DNA from 3 places in the Pseudonocardia aurantiaca genome. Region 3 is predicted to be linked to each of the others. Evidence: riboswitches for the same ligand, from Rfam matches in the RefSeq annotation. Region 3 holds a riboswitch; each other region holds the start of a gene.
What was found. A riboswitch is a leader RNA that binds a small molecule or an ion and turns the genes downstream of it on or off. The one in region 3 is predicted to bind S-adenosylmethionine.

Region 1 (4,718 bases), on a different contig from region 3:
CACGGTCTGCGACGTGTAGACGGTGCTGACCACCTCCGGGCGGTTGATCGCGAGCGAGATCGCGTCGCGCACCGCAGGCTCCGAGACGATCGGCTTGCTGAGGTTGAAGCTGATGCTGTACGGGATGCCGGGGTTGGGCCGGGCAATCAACTGCACCCCGGCCGCGGTCAGCGGGGCCTCGTCCTGCTGCGCGAGGTTGCCGATGGCGTCGACCTCGCCCGACTGCAGGCCCCCGACCCGCACACCCGACTCCGGCACGATCCGGAACTCGACGCGGTCCAGGTACGCCTCGCCCGGGTGCGTCCAGAGCGAGGATCCCCAGTCGTAACCCGCCCGCTTGGTCAGGACGATCGACTCGTCGCGGACGTAGGAGTCGATCACGAACGGCCCCGACCCCACCGCCGACGCGCACCGGGCGTCGTCCGACTCCGCGACGGTCGCGGGCGACAGGATGCCGAGGCTGTGGGTGGAGGTGCCCTGCAGGAACTGCACGTTGGGCCGGGAGAACGACACCGTGAACCGGGTGGGGCTCTCGACCGTGGTGCCCGCGTAGCTCGCCAGGTAGCCCTTGGGCAGCGTGCCGCGGGCCCCCAGGTCCTGCACGCGGTCGAAGTTGGCCTTGACCGCCTCGGCGTCGAGCGGCGTGCCATCGCTGAACGTCACGCCCTCGCGGAGGGTGAACGTGTAGGCCGTGGCGTCGGTGTTCGACTCCCAGGCCGTGGCGAGCCACGGCCGCAGCTCGCCGGTCTTCGGGTCCTGGTCGGTGAGGGAGTCGACGATCTGGCGCAGCGAGTAGATGGTGTCGTTGCTGCTGACCTGCTGGGGGTCGACGCAGCCCTGGTCACTGCTGACGGCGAAGCGCAGGGTGCCACCGGGCTGGGGAGTGCCCGGGTCGGCGCCGGCTGCCGGCGCGGCGCCACCGCCGCATGCCGTCAGGAATACGGCGGCGGCGGCCAACAGGCCTGCTCGGACGGGGAACGCGATCATTGGGGTCCTTCTACGGGCCACCGCACCGTCGTCGACGGCGCGCGCTCTGGATTCGGGGATCGTCGGAGCGTCAGGCCGGACAGAGCGCCGCGCTGGTGCGGCAGAGGTCGATGTGGTGGCGCCAGGCGTGCCACGTCGTGTGCAGCGGGGTGCTCCCCGGACCCGGCACGGCGACCTCCATCGCTCCCGGCGGTAGCACCCGTTCCCGCTCGCGCGGGGGGTTGCTGCGGCGTCGTCGAGCCAGGTCTCTCAGCCGCTCTGGATGGTGGCGGCCGTCGCCGGCCGCGATCCGACGGTACGTATCTGAGGAGCCGATTATCAAGCGCTTCCCGGGGAACTGTGTCGTGCGCCATTCACGGACCGAAATGACCGGACAGTTCCGCTCGCAAAATGTCCGACGCCGGCATTCCTTGACAGCAGTGGCAGTCGTCGGCCGTCGCTTGCCCAGCTCAGCGGGGCCGCGGCAACCCCAACGGGCGGGGTGCTGCACCCGCTGGCCACAGGGGTTGCCGGAACGGGTCCGCCGCGATTCACTGATGGCGTGATGCGCATGGTCCTGGAGCAGTTCTGGCCGGGCCGGCGAGGCGAGCAGTTCGACCAGTTCTGTCGCCCGGCCGCGTCGCGGCCCGGGCCCCACGAGCGCGCATTTCCTGCGCACTCCCATCTGCCCTGAGGCCGTGGCGCGGCCGCCCCGCGTCCACCGTCCCTCCCCGAACGGGAGATCCGCCGTGTCCGTCACCGACGAACTGCTCGCCCACAACGCCAGGTACGCCGCGTCCTTCGAAGGTCCCCTGCCGCTTCCGCCCGCCAAGCACCTCGCAGTCATCGCGTGCATGGACGCCCGGCTCGACGTCTACAGGATCCTCGGGCTCGAGCCCGGCCAGGCGCACGTCATCCGCAACGCCGGTGGTGTGGTCACCGACGACGAGATCCGCTCGCTGGCCATCAGCCAGCGGCTGCTCGGCACCGAGGAGATCATCCTCATCCACCACACCGACTGCGGGATGCTCACCTTCACCGACGACGAGTTCAAGAAGGCCGTGCAGGACGAGACGGGCATCAAGCCCGAATGGGCGGCCGAGGCCTTCGGTGACCTGGAGGAGGACGTCCGCCAGTCGATCGCCCGGATCAAGGCCAACCCGTTCGTCCCGCGCAAGGACTCCATCCGCGGATTCGTCTTCGACGTCGCCACGGGAAAGCTGAACGAGGTCGTGTGACGGTCGGGCGGGCCGGCTTGACCGGCCCGCCCGGCCGCCCGTACCTTCGCTGTCAGGTCAAGAGCGCCAGCGCCAAGCCCCGGCTCGCTGGCCGGCAACCCTCCTCCGCGGTGGGGTGCTCCGGGTGACGACCAGGCCGCCGTGCACCCACGGCGGCAAGCGCGGACCCGTCACGACACCGGGTCCTGAAGAGGGTCCGGAGGACCGTCATGACCGCTGTGCTGCCCGCCCGTCCCGCAGCCGCCGCCTCCACGCAGCCCCTCCCCCGGCTCATTGGAGCCGAGCTGGAGGTGCCGCTCGTCACCGGCGACCGCGTGCGCTACGCCAACCTCGACCTCGCGGCGAGCGCCCCCGCTCTCGCAGGCGTGGCCGACCACGTCACCGAACTCCTGCCCTTCTACGCGAGCGTCCACCGTGGGGCGGGCTACGCCTCCCAGGTGTGCACGGCGGTGCTGGAGCAGGCCCGCGAGACCGTCGGGCGGTTCGTCGGGGCCCGCGGCGACGACGTCGTGGTGTTCACCCGCAACACCACCGACGCGCTCAACCTCCTGGCCGGCTGCGTCCCTGGGCGCGTGCTGCGCCTCGACGTCGAGCACCACGCCAACCTGATCTCGTGGCGCACGGGCCGGGTGCTCCCCGCCGCGCCGACCGTGGCCCAGACCCTCGCCGACCTGCGCGCCGCGCTCGCCGCCGAACCCACCGCGCTGCTCGCCGTGACGGGCGCGTCGAACGTGACCGGCGAGATCCTCCCGCTCGCCGAGATCACCGCGATCGCCCACGCGGCAGGCGCCCGGGTCGTCGTCGACGCCGCCCAGCTCGCCCCGCACCGGCGGATCGACATCGCCGGCGCCGGCATCGACTACCTCGCCCTTTCCGGCCACAAGCTCTACGCCCCGTACGGCGCGGGCGCGCTGGTGGGGCGCCGCGACTGGCTCGACGACGCCACCCCCTACCTCGCCGGTGGGGGCGCCGTTCGCGCGGTGGCCGTGCCGAACGCCTCTGGCGTCAGCGAGGTGACCTGGGCGGCCGCGCCGCACCGCCACGAAGCCGGCACCCCGAACGTCCTCGGCGCCGCCGCGCTCGCGCAGGCGTGCCGATGCCTCGACGCCGTGCTCGACGACGCTCTCGACCACGAACGCGCCCTGCTCGCCCGGCTGGAGACCGGCCTCGCCGCCGTCCCGGGCGTGCGAACCCTGAACGTCTGGCCGGACGCCACGGACCGGGTGGCCGTCGCCTCCTTCGTCGTGGACGGGTACCCGGCCGGCCTGGTCGCCGCGGTCCTCTCCGCGGAGCACGGCATCGGGGTGCGCGACGGGAAGTTCTGCGCGCACCCGCTACTGGCCCGCCTGGCCGGCACCGCCGACGGCTGCGCCGTGCGGGCGAGCCTCGGGCTGAGCACGAGCACGTCCGACGTGGACCGGCTGGTGGAAGGCGTCCGCGCGCTCGTGGCGGACGGACCGGGGTGGGACTACGCGGTGGTCGACGGGCGGTGGACGCCGGTGCCCGACCCGCGCCCGGCCGACCCGCTGGGCGTGGGTCTCACAGGTCTGCTCGCGCCGGGCTGCGGGGGCTGACGCGAAACAGCAGAAGCCCTCAGACGCCCGGATCACCGGGATCTGAGGGCCTCCGTGCTGTAGAGGAATGCGGCGTCAGTCGAACTCGCCGAGCTTCACACCCGCGACGAACGCCTGCCACTCCGAGGCGGTGTACCGCAGGACTGGACCTGCGCCCTCGTCCTTGGTGTCGCGGACGAGACGGCCCCCGTCCGGGAGATCAGCGACCTCGACACACCCGCCGCCGTTGCCGTTGCTGGCGCTGGACTTGCGCCAGACCACCCCGTCCAGATCGATCATCGCAGCTCACCTATGGCCTTCTCGATGGCACGCGCCGAACCCTGCTCGTCCAGCGCGGACGCGCAGAGCCGGTCGAACACCACACTATAGGCGCCTACCTGCTGTGATCGATCGACATACTCCGCGCTCCACAGCCCTTCGAGCACCACCACCGCACCGCCCGGAGGGTCGGGCAGCCGGAACACCGTGAACGCTGTTCCCATCGCCGCGTGCGACCCGGCTGCGAATGGCATGAGCTGCAGAGACACTGTCGGCAGGCGAGCCACCTCCAGCAGCCGCTCCAACTGCTCGCGCATCACGGCCGGACCGCCGACCACTCGCCGAATCGCGGCCTCGTCGAGCACCACCCAGAGCTGCGGAGGACTGTCGCTCTGCAGGCGGGCCTGGCGCTCGCGGCGGATCGCCACCAGCCGCTCGACCTCCGCCGGATCCCGGGTCGGGTCGGCCGCCTTCGTGATCGCACGGGTGTACGCCTCGGTCTGGAGCAGGCCCGGCACGAGGTCGATCTGGAAGGCCTTGATCTCGGCGGCCTCCGCCTCCAGGCCGACGTAGGCGCGCACCCACTCCGGTACCCGGTGCGTCACCCGCTTCCGAGCCTCCCGAGCGACCCCGAGGATCTGCTCGGACTCGTCGGCGTCGACGCCGTAGAGGGCCAGCAGCG
Region 2 (4,718 bases), on a different contig from region 3:
CTTGGCCACGGTGGCGGGGGAGAGGATGCCGAGGCTGTGGGTGGAGCTGCCCTGCAGGAACTGCACGTTCGGCGCGCTGAAGGTCACCGTGAACCTGGTCGGGTTCTCGACGGTGGTGCCCTGGTAGTTCGCCAGGTAGCTCTTCGGGAGGGTGCCGCGGGCGCCGAGCTGGGGCACCTTGTCGAAGTTGGCCTTGACGGCGGTGGCGTCCAGCGGGGTGCCGTCGCTGAAGGTGACGCCGGGCCGCAGGTCGAAGGTGTAGGCGGTGGCGTCGGCGTTGGTCTGCCAGCCGGTGGCGAGCCAGGGCACGATCTCGCCGGTGTCGGGGTTCTGGTCGGTGAGCGAGTCGACGATCTGGCGCAGGGAGTAGATCGAGTCGTTGCTGCCGACCTGCTGCGGATCCAGGCACCCCTGGTCGCTGCCCACCGCGAAGGTGAGCGTGCCGCCGGCTTGCGGCGGCCCCGCATCGGCGTCCGGTGGCGCCGAGGTGCTCCCGGAGCCACAGGCGGCCACGGTCAGGGCCACGACGGTGGCGAGCACGGCGGCCGGCAGCCGCCGTGGCGGTACGGCGGGACGGGGGGTCGAACTCATCGGGATGTCCTTCATGGAGGCCAGGCGTGGTGCGCAGGGGATCACGTGCTGGGGCGAGCAGACCTCGACGGGCACGCCGGAGCGAGGATCAGGGGGAGCAGCTCGGCGCGGTGCGACGGCGCTGTACACACCGGGGGTGCCGGACGTCGGCAGGTCGTTCCGGCAGCGGGGTGGAGGCCCGCAGCGTCAGACGCGACAGCAGGCGCTGGCGATGCGCAGCAGGTCGACGTGCAGCCTGCGACAGCTGCCGGTGCTGCGGTAGAACCAGCGCACGTCAGCCTCCACCGTTCACGATGTGAGCACCGGTTCCGCGCGGGGCTCGCCGCGGCGTCGTCCGCCGCAGCGCTGACCATAGATACTCGAAACCGAACGATCAACACTCAATTGGACCGGCGAGCATGCCCTGCCGTCGCCCCACTCACCCGAGGCCCGTCGGATCCGGCCACGGGCCGCAGGTCGTGACGCGCCCGATACACCGTGTGTTCGTCACATCATTGACAGATCCATCGGGTGGTCGCCTACATTCGATGTCGTCCATCCAGAGCGGCCGAGAGATCTGGCTCGTCGAAGCCGCAGCAACCATGTGCCTCACGGCGCCGGGTGCTAACGCCAGGATCGATGGGAGACATCGTGCGTCGATCGCACGCCCGGCCGGCGGCCACGCGGTCGTCGACGTGGTTGACGTCCACCTGGTCGAAGCGTCGGCACGTCGATCTGTGCCGCACGCAGGCCGCTCTTTGTCGCTGACCCATCTCGGCCTTCTGGCCACCCCGCTTCCCGTGCGCTGACGCGTACGGGTGGGCTCTGACGCGCCTCGGTCAGGTCTCTGTAGGACGGTGATTCCGGCGGTGCCGGAGCCGTCTTTTGTCCACAGTGGATTCGCCCCGTGCCGGGGGTTCCTGCTGTCCGTGTCGTAGGAGGACAGTCATGCCAACGTTCCCGCACATCCCGGCGGCGCGCCGCCCGTCGCGGTCCGCGCGCGCCGGAGTCGTCGACGTCGTGGTCATCGGTGGCGGCGTGGTCGGTGCGGCGGCTGCATGGCAGCTCGCCGGCCGGGGCCGCGAGGTGGTACAGCTCGAGCAGTTCGAGGCCGGGCGTGCGCGCGGTTTCCCGTACGGATCGGCGGAGCTCTACCGGCCGTCCTACTCGGCGGCGCCGTACGTGCGCCTCGCCATGGAAGCTCTGCCGCTGTGGCGCGAGGTGGAGGCCCAGACGGGCGCAGCGCTGTTGCAGATCACCGGGGGCGTCGACCACGGTGATCCGCGCCGAACGAGCGCGCTCGCCGGATCCCTCGGCGAGCACGGCATCGCCCATGAGTGGCTCGATGCCGACGAGGCGTCGCACAGGTGGCCGGGGATGGTGTTCAGCGGCCCGGTGCTGCACCAGCCGGACCGGTCCGGCCGTCTTCACGCCGATCACGCCGTCGCCGCTCTGACCGCGGCCGCCGTGGCGCACGGGGCCGTGGTCCACCGTTCCACGCCGGCGACGGCGATCGCTGTGCGCGGAGACGATCTCGTCGAGGTAGAGACACCACGCGGCCCAGTCCGCGCCTGCCGGGCGGTGGTGGCGGTGGGAGCGCGCACCGCGGATCTGCTCGACGGGCTCGTCGAGCTGCCCAGGCTCCGGGTGACACAGGAGCAGCCCGCGACGTTCCCGCTGCAAGGCGGGGTCGCCCCGTTCTCCCCTCACCACGTCGCATGGCCGACGTTCGTCCACCACACCGGTCCGGAGCACGGCTGGCCCAGCAGCGTCCACGGCACGTCCACTGCGGACGGACGCGTGAAGCTCGGGTTCCACGGCGTGGGGACGCAGACCCACCCGCATCGGCACGCGTTCGCGCCGGAGCCTGTGCAGCTGCGCAGGCTGCAGGAGTACGTGACCGCCTTCCTCCCGGGGCTCGACCACAGGCTGCCCACACCGATCGGTTGTACCCGCACGTCGACCTCCGACGGGAGGTTCCTGCTGGATACGGCGGGTCCTCTGGTCGTGGGAGCGGGGTTCTCGGGTTACGGGCTCGCGTTCGCCCCAGCGCTGGGACGGGTGCTCGCGGACCTCGCGACCGGTGTGATCGACCGCGCGCCCGCGGCGGCGGCCGGGCGATGAGCGAGCTTGCGAGCGAATCAGTGTCACGGCGTCTCCGCGAAGCGCTGACCGAGCGCAGCGAGGGATTGCGATGAGTTCTCCCGCGCTCGAGGTTCGCCAGGTCGCCTACACCGACCCGCTGGTGGTGCCGATGCTCACCGAGCTGGACCACGAGTACACGACCCGCTACGGGCATTCGCTCGGCGACATCGGCGAAGAGATGCGTCGTCGACCTGAGGAGTTCGGCGCCCCGGACGGCGGGCTGATCCTCCTGCTCACCGACGGCGACCCGGTGGCAGGGGGCGCTTTTCGCCGCTTCGACGACCACACCGCAGAGCTCAAGCGCATCTGGACGCACTCCGCGCACCGCCGCCGGGGTCTGGCCCGCCGGGTGCTCACCGAGCTCGAGCGGGAGATCACCGCGCGCGGATACCGCCGGATCTACCTGACCACTGGACCGCGCCAGCCGGAGGCCAAGGGCCTCTACCTGGCCACTGGCTACACGCCGCTCTACGACCCGGAGTTGCCGGCCGAGGAGATCGGCAAGCACCCCTTCGAGAAGGAAGTGAGCTCTCGATGAGCGCAGCTCCCGATACCGCGGCAGTGACCGCGAACAGCCCACCGGCCGCCACCGAGGACGCCGGTGAACGGCTCGTCGTCGTTCCGTCCCGGCACCCGTGGCGGTGGGCGGCGACCGTGGTCGTCGCGGTGCTGCTCGCGATGGCGATCAACGCGCTCGTCACCAACCCGGCGTGGGACTGGCCCACGGTCGGGCAGTTCCTCTTCGCCCCGTCGATCCTGCGGGCGGTCGTGCTGACCCTGCAGCTGACGGTGCTCGGGATCGTCATCGGTTTCGTCCTCGGCACGGTTCTCGCGGTCATGCGGCTCTCGCCGAACCCCCTGCTGCGCTCCGTCAGCTGGACCTACATCTGGATCTTCCGGTCGGTGCCGCTGATCCTGCAGTTGCTGTTCTGGTACAACCTCGCGCTGCTCTACCGCGCGATCAGCTTCGGCATCCCGTTCGGTCCCGGCTTCTTCTCCGTGGGCACGATGGACCTCGTCAGCCCGGTGACGGCCGCGGTACTGGGACTCGCGCTGCACCAGGCCGCCTACGCCGCCGAGGTGGTGCGCTCAGGGTTTCTCTCGGTGGACCAGGGGCAGCTCGAGGCGGCCGCGGCACTGGGGATCCCGAAGCTGCGTCAGTTCCGCCGGATCCAGCTTCCGCAGGCGATGCGCACGATCCTGCCGACCGCGGGTAACGAGCTGATCGGGCTGGTCAAGGGCACGTCAGTGGTCTACATCATGGCGCTGTCGGAGCTCTTCTACCAGGTTCAGGTGATCTACACCCGCAACGGACGGGTCATCCCGCTCCTGCTCGTGGCGGCCATCTGGTACCTGGTGCTCACCACGGTGATGTCGATCGGGCAGTTCTACATCGAGCGTCACTACGCCCGTGGAGCGCTGCGGACCGTGCCGCCGACGCCCATCCAGCGGTTCCGGGCGTCGGTGCGCACCGGGTTCGCGCTCCTGCGCAAGCGGGTGCCGGCATGACGGCCCCGGCCGGCGTCACGGCTGCCCCTCCGATGGTCGATCTGCGCGGGGTGCACAAGAGCTTCGGCGCGCTCGAGGTGCTTCGCGGCATCGACCTGACCGTGCGCGCGGGGGAGGTGACCGTCCTGCTCGGGCCGTCCGGGTCCGGCAAGTCGACCCTGCTGCGGGCGATCAACCACCTGGAGAAGGTCGACCGCGGGTTCGTGCAGGTCGACGGGGAGCTGATGGGCTACCGGCGAGTGGGAAACCGCCTGCACGAGCTCTCGGAGCGCCACATTCTGCGCCAGCGCACCCACATCGGGTTCGTCTTCCAGAGTTTCAACCTCTTCGGCCACCTCACCGTGCTGGAGAACGTCGTCGAGGCGCCGATCTCCGCGCAGGGCCGGCCCCGGGCCGAGGTGGTGGGGGAGGCCGAAGAGTTGCTGGGACGGGTCGGGCTGAGGGACAAGGCGGGGGAGTACCCGCGGCGGTTGTCGGGGGGACAGCAGCAGCGC
Region 3 (4,718 bases):
CTGTTCCTCCACCTTCTCGGCCTGCCTCTGGGCGTGGAGCCGGCGCAAATCCACATCCAGCTGCCGCCTGATCGCGTCGCCGACCTCCCGGATTACGGGGGAGTAGGCGTCGGTGGCAGCCTGGAAGCGGGACCGGTAGCGACTCTGTGCATCGGCCCAGTCGCGCTGCATCTCCTCAGCAAGCGCGCGCTTTCGCGGGGGCGGCTGCGCTGCGCGCCGCCGGGCCTCGTGCAAGGCCAGCGCGGCGCGGTCGAGTTCGACGACGCACGCCACCGCCGCCTCGGTCCAGCGCTCGTTCTGCTCGGGCGTACACGGAATCACCCAGCCGAGCGGTCGCCCGGTCACCGTGTCCGGATCGACGGTCTTATAGACCGTCGACCGGGTCCGGAAGTCGAGCGCGTGGTCGACGCCGAATTGGAGGATCGCCACCCGGCCGTCGACTCGACGCCCGGGTTCGGGCTCGATCACCCGCCCCATCATCGGCTCGAGTTCGGCAGCCGGCATCCATGTGAGTTGTCCCTGCCTGCGCCTGCGCCACATCTCGGCATCACCCCCCACTCTCAAGATGAGCGTCAGTTGAGATCGGGCGGAACGACCCCGTCAGAGCCCGCGGGCCGCCAGGGCCTCGCGTACGGCCTTGCTGGTGGAGGGCACGGTGGCCGACGGGCCGACCTGGTCGGCCACGGCGTCGAGGGTCTTGAGGCCGTCGCCGGTGATGAGCAGCACGGTCTCGGCGTCCGGGTCGATCTGGCCGGCCTCGATGAGCTTCTTGGCGGTCGCGACGGTGACGCCGCCGGCGGTCTCGGCGAACACGCCCTCGGTGCGGGCGAGCAGCCGGATGCCCTCGACGACCTCGGCGTCGCTGACGTGCCCGACCGCGCCGCCGGTGCGGCGGACGGTGTCGAGCACGTAGGGCCCGTCGGCGGGGTTCCCGATCGCGAGCGAGCGGGCGATGGTGTCGGGGCGGACCGGCTGCACCACGTCGTGGCCGTCGGCGAATGCCTTCGCCACCGGCGAGCAGCCCGTGGCCTGGGCGCCGAACACCCGGTAGGGGGTGGGCTCCACCAGGCCGAGCTTGCCCAGCTCGGTGAAGCCCTTGTCCACCTTGGTGAGCTGGGAGCCCGACGCCACGGGGATCACGATCTGCTCCGGCAGCCGCCAGCCGAGTTGCTCGGCCACCTCGTAGCCGAGGGTCTTGGAGCCCTCCGCGTAGTACGGCCGCACGTTGACGTTGACGAACGCCCAGTCCTCGTGCTCGGCGGCGAGCTCGGTGGCCAGCCGGTTCACGTCGTCGTAGTTGCCGTCGACGGCCAGCAGGGTGCCGTCGTACACGGCGGTGGTGAGCACCTTGGCCTGCTCGAGCGACTTGGGGATCAGCACCACCGAGTCCCAGCCGGCCCGCGCCGCGGCGGCAGCCACGGCGTTGGCGAGGTTGCCGGTGGACGGGCAGGCGAGCACCGAGAACCCGAGCTCGCGGGCGGCGGCGAGCGCGACGGCGACCACGCGGTCCTTGAAGGAGTGGGTCGGGTTGCCGGTGTCGTCCTTGACCCACAGGTTGCGCACGCCGAGCGCGGCGGCGAGCCGGTCGGCCTTGATCAGCCGGGTGAGGCCGGGCTCGGTGTTCGGGTGGCTCTGCACGTCGGACGGCACGGGCAGCAGCTGCCGGTAGCGCCAGATCGACTTGGGGCCTGCCTCGATCGACTCGCGGGTCACCGTGCCGAAGTCGTAGGCCACCTCGAGGGGACCGAAACACTGGGGACAGGCGAACTCCGCGGCGAGCGGGATCTCGTGGCCGCACTCCCGACAGGAGAGGGCACGGGCGGGGCCGAGGTCGTAGGAGGTGGCGGCCGTGGCGGCGGCAGACAGGGTCATGACGAGATCTCCTCATCTTTCCCGCAGCATGCGGGTCGGAATTGGCACCGTGATCGAGCGCAGACGCGCATCGCCGGTTGCCGGGGCTTCGTCGGGCCGTTCCCTCTGCCCCTCTGGATGAGCCATGTGCAGTTGTGGTCCCCGGAGCACGTCGCCGTGGGATGACCTTCACGTTACGACACCAGCGGCCGCTCCCCCAAGTCCGTCCCGTGATCTGGGAGCCGGGTCACGAATCGTCGGTGCCGTGCGCGAGCATGGACGGCATGTCCGCGCCGCCCCCACCCGCGCCGCTGCACCTCGTGCTGGGAGAGGAAGAGCTGCTGGTCGAGCGGGCGGTCGAGCAGGTGATCGCGGAGGTCAAGGCCGTCGAGCCGGGGGCCGAGGTACGCAAGGTCCGCGCCGGCGACCTCACGCCAGGCGATCTCGCGGAGAGCCTCAGCCCGTCGCTCTTCGCGGAGGGCCGGGTTGTCGTCCTCATGGCCGCCCACGAGGTCGGCAAGGAGATGGCCACCGCCATCGCCAGGCAGTCCGGCGACCCCGTCGACGGCATCGTGCTGGTCGTCGCGCACGCGGGCGGGGCGCGCAACAAGGCGCTGGCCGACGAGCTGCGCAAGAAGGGCGCTGTCGTCACCACGTGCAACAAGATCACCCGGTTCGAGGAGCGCTCCGACTTCGTACGCGCCGAGGTGCGCCGCGTCGGCGGCAAGATCGCGCCGGCCGCTGTGGGTGTGCTCATCGAGGCCGTGGGCTCCGACCTGCGGGAGCTGGCCTCCGCCGCGGGCCAGTTGGTGGCCGACACCGGCGGCACCGTCGACGAGCAGGCAGTGCGGCGTTACCACCGTGGTCGCGCCGAGGCGTCCGGGTTCGCGGTGGCCGACAAGGTCGTGCTTGGCGACCGGGCGGGCGCGTTGGAGGCGCTGAGGTGGGCACAGTTGCTCGGGGTGCCCTCGGTGCTGATCGCCGACGCGCTGGCGGACGCGCTGCGCACGCTCGCGAAGGTGGGCTCGGCCGGCCGCGGCGACCCCAACCGCCTCGCAGGCACACTCGGCATGCCGCCATGGAAGATCCGCAAGGCGCAGCAGCAGGTGCGGTCGTGGGGGCCGGAGGCGATCGCCGAGGCGTTCGCGGCGGCCGCCGAGGTCAATGCCGACGTGAAGGGCGCGGCGGCCGACGCCGACTACGCGCTGGAGCGGGCGGTGCTGCGGATCTGTGCGGCCAGGGGCCGCCGCTGATGGGGTGTCGGTCGGTCAGCTGTTGCCGCTGGTGCGCAACTTCTTGATCCAGAGCCCGATCTTGTCCCCGAGGAGCGCGCCTCCGATACCGGCGAGAACGGCTGGGACCATGGCGATCAGGTTGACGAGCATCGAGAACTTCTCCTAGGGCTCGGGCGGCCGGAGAGCAGGGGTAGGCCGCCTGCGGGCGAACCTCCACTGTCGGCGAGCGTCTCGGATACTGTCTACATTCTTGTAGGAGACGTCACGTTTGCGACGGCGGCGAGCGCGCGCGCCGCCGAGCGGTTGACGTACGTGAGAGTCCCGCGCAGCGCGCACACAAACGGCGCTGCCCGCGAGGGGGCAGCGCCGTTCGTGAAGAGCCGAGTCAGAGAGCGCTGACGCGCTTCGCCATCGCCGACTTGCGGTTGGCGGCCTGGTTCTTGTGAAGGACGCCCTTGCTGGCGGCCTTGTCCAGGGCGCGGGAGGCGGCGCGCTGCAGCTGGGTGGCCTTCTCGGTGTCGCCGGCCTCCACCGCCTCGCGGAAGCGCCGTACGGCAGTGCGGACGGCAGACCGGACCGACTTGTTGCGCTGACGCCGCTTCTCGTTGGTCTTGATCCGCTTGATCTGGGACTTGATGTTGGCCACGCGAATGCCTCGAGTTTCTTCCTGCCGGTGGACTGCTCGCTTCGTTCCGCTCCGCACCGGCGGCGGGGGATCGATCATCACGCCGGGCGCTCAGCGGTCCATGCTACAGGCGGCTTGCTGAGCGGGTAAGGAGGGTACTGAAAGGCTCCGGCCGTAGCGCAGTAGGCCCGAGCTTTTCAGCGCGCTCCTAGATCGGCCCGGCCCAGCGGCCGCAGCGCGAGGTGAGCGCCGAGCGCGCAGACGCCCGCTCCGACGACGATCCCACCGTACCCGCCGGTGAGATCGACGAGCAGACCCGCGAGCGGCGCGCCGAGGAGCGCCCCGAACCCGGACGAGGTGTAGCTCAGCCCGACCACCCCGCCGAGGCCCCGGACGCCGAAGAGCTCCGCGAGCACGGCGGGCGCCAGTGCGATCCAGCCGCCGTAGCCGACGCCGAGCACCACGGCGAAGGCGACGAGCGCGGGGAAGGATCCCGCGAGCAGGTCGGCGGCGAGCCAGAGCGCGAAGCTGCCTGCGAGCACCGCGAAGCTCGCGCGGAAGGTCCGGATGTGCCCGGCCCGTTCGGCATACGCGCCGATCGCGATCCGGCCGACGACGCTGGAAACGCCGATGATCCCGACGAGCGCCGCCGCCGCGACCGGGGTCGCCCCGGCCGCCGCCGCGTAGGGCGGGAGGAAGACGAGTGTGGCGAAGAGCGCGACCGACGACAGCAGCGTCGCCACGTACAGCGATCGGAACGCCGGTGTGCGCAGCAGCGCCCGGGTGCCGAGCGCGGGGGCGTTCTGCGCGGGTTCGGGCGGGCGCCGCACCGCGACCGCGCACAGCAGCAGGAGCACCCCGCCCGCCAGGCCGAACACGACGTGCGTCTGGCGCCACCCGTGCGCGGCGATGAGCGCGGCGGCGAGCGGCGCGCCGATCAGGGTGCCGACCCCGATCCCGGCGACGGCGACGGCGAGCGCGACGGCCCGGCGCCGCGCGAACCAGCC

Region 1: linked by a shared signal. The riboswitch ahead of ABD143_RS22655 (aminotransferase class V-fold PLP-dependent enzyme) and the one ahead of thrC (threonine synthase) in region 3 are both predicted to bind S-adenosylmethionine.
Region 2: linked by a shared signal. The riboswitch ahead of ABD143_RS04170 (FAD-dependent oxidoreductase) and the one ahead of thrC (threonine synthase) in region 3 are both predicted to bind S-adenosylmethionine.

Annotation. Positions count from the first base shown of each region.
Region 1 covers NZ_BAAAJG010000015.1:105,573-110,290, reverse strand. The annotation lists gene ABD143_RS22665 (ABC transporter substrate-binding protein) at 1-987, opposite strand, end outside; SAM riboswitch class I at 1,162-1,256, opposite strand; gene ABD143_RS22660 (beta-class carbonic anhydrase) at 1,716-2,204, shown strand; SAM riboswitch class IV at 2,260-2,372, shown strand; gene ABD143_RS22655 (aminotransferase class V-fold PLP-dependent enzyme) at 2,414-3,778, shown strand; gene ABD143_RS22650 (DUF397 domain-containing protein) at 3,854-4,057, opposite strand; gene ABD143_RS22645 (helix-turn-helix domain-containing protein) at 4,054-4,718, opposite strand, start outside.
Region 2 covers NZ_BAAAJG010000002.1:456,790-461,507, forward strand. The annotation lists gene ABD143_RS04165 (ABC transporter substrate-binding protein) at 1-591, opposite strand, end outside; SAM riboswitch class I at 1,123-1,216, shown strand; gene ABD143_RS04170 (FAD-dependent oxidoreductase) at 1,519-2,694, shown strand; gene ABD143_RS04175 (GNAT family N-acetyltransferase) at 2,765-3,253, shown strand; gene ABD143_RS04180 (amino acid ABC transporter permease) at 3,250-4,224, shown strand; gene ABD143_RS04185 (amino acid ABC transporter ATP-binding protein) at 4,221-4,718, shown strand, end outside.
Region 3 covers NZ_BAAAJG010000029.1:149,449-154,166, forward strand. The annotation lists gene ABD143_RS36460 (hypothetical protein) at 1-504, opposite strand, end outside; gene thrC (threonine synthase) at 601-1,872, opposite strand; SAM riboswitch class I at 1,882-1,996, opposite strand; gene holA (DNA polymerase III subunit delta) at 2,136-3,104, shown strand; gene rpsT (30S ribosomal protein S20) at 3,472-3,732, opposite strand; gene ABD143_RS36480 (MFS transporter) at 3,909-4,718, opposite strand, start outside.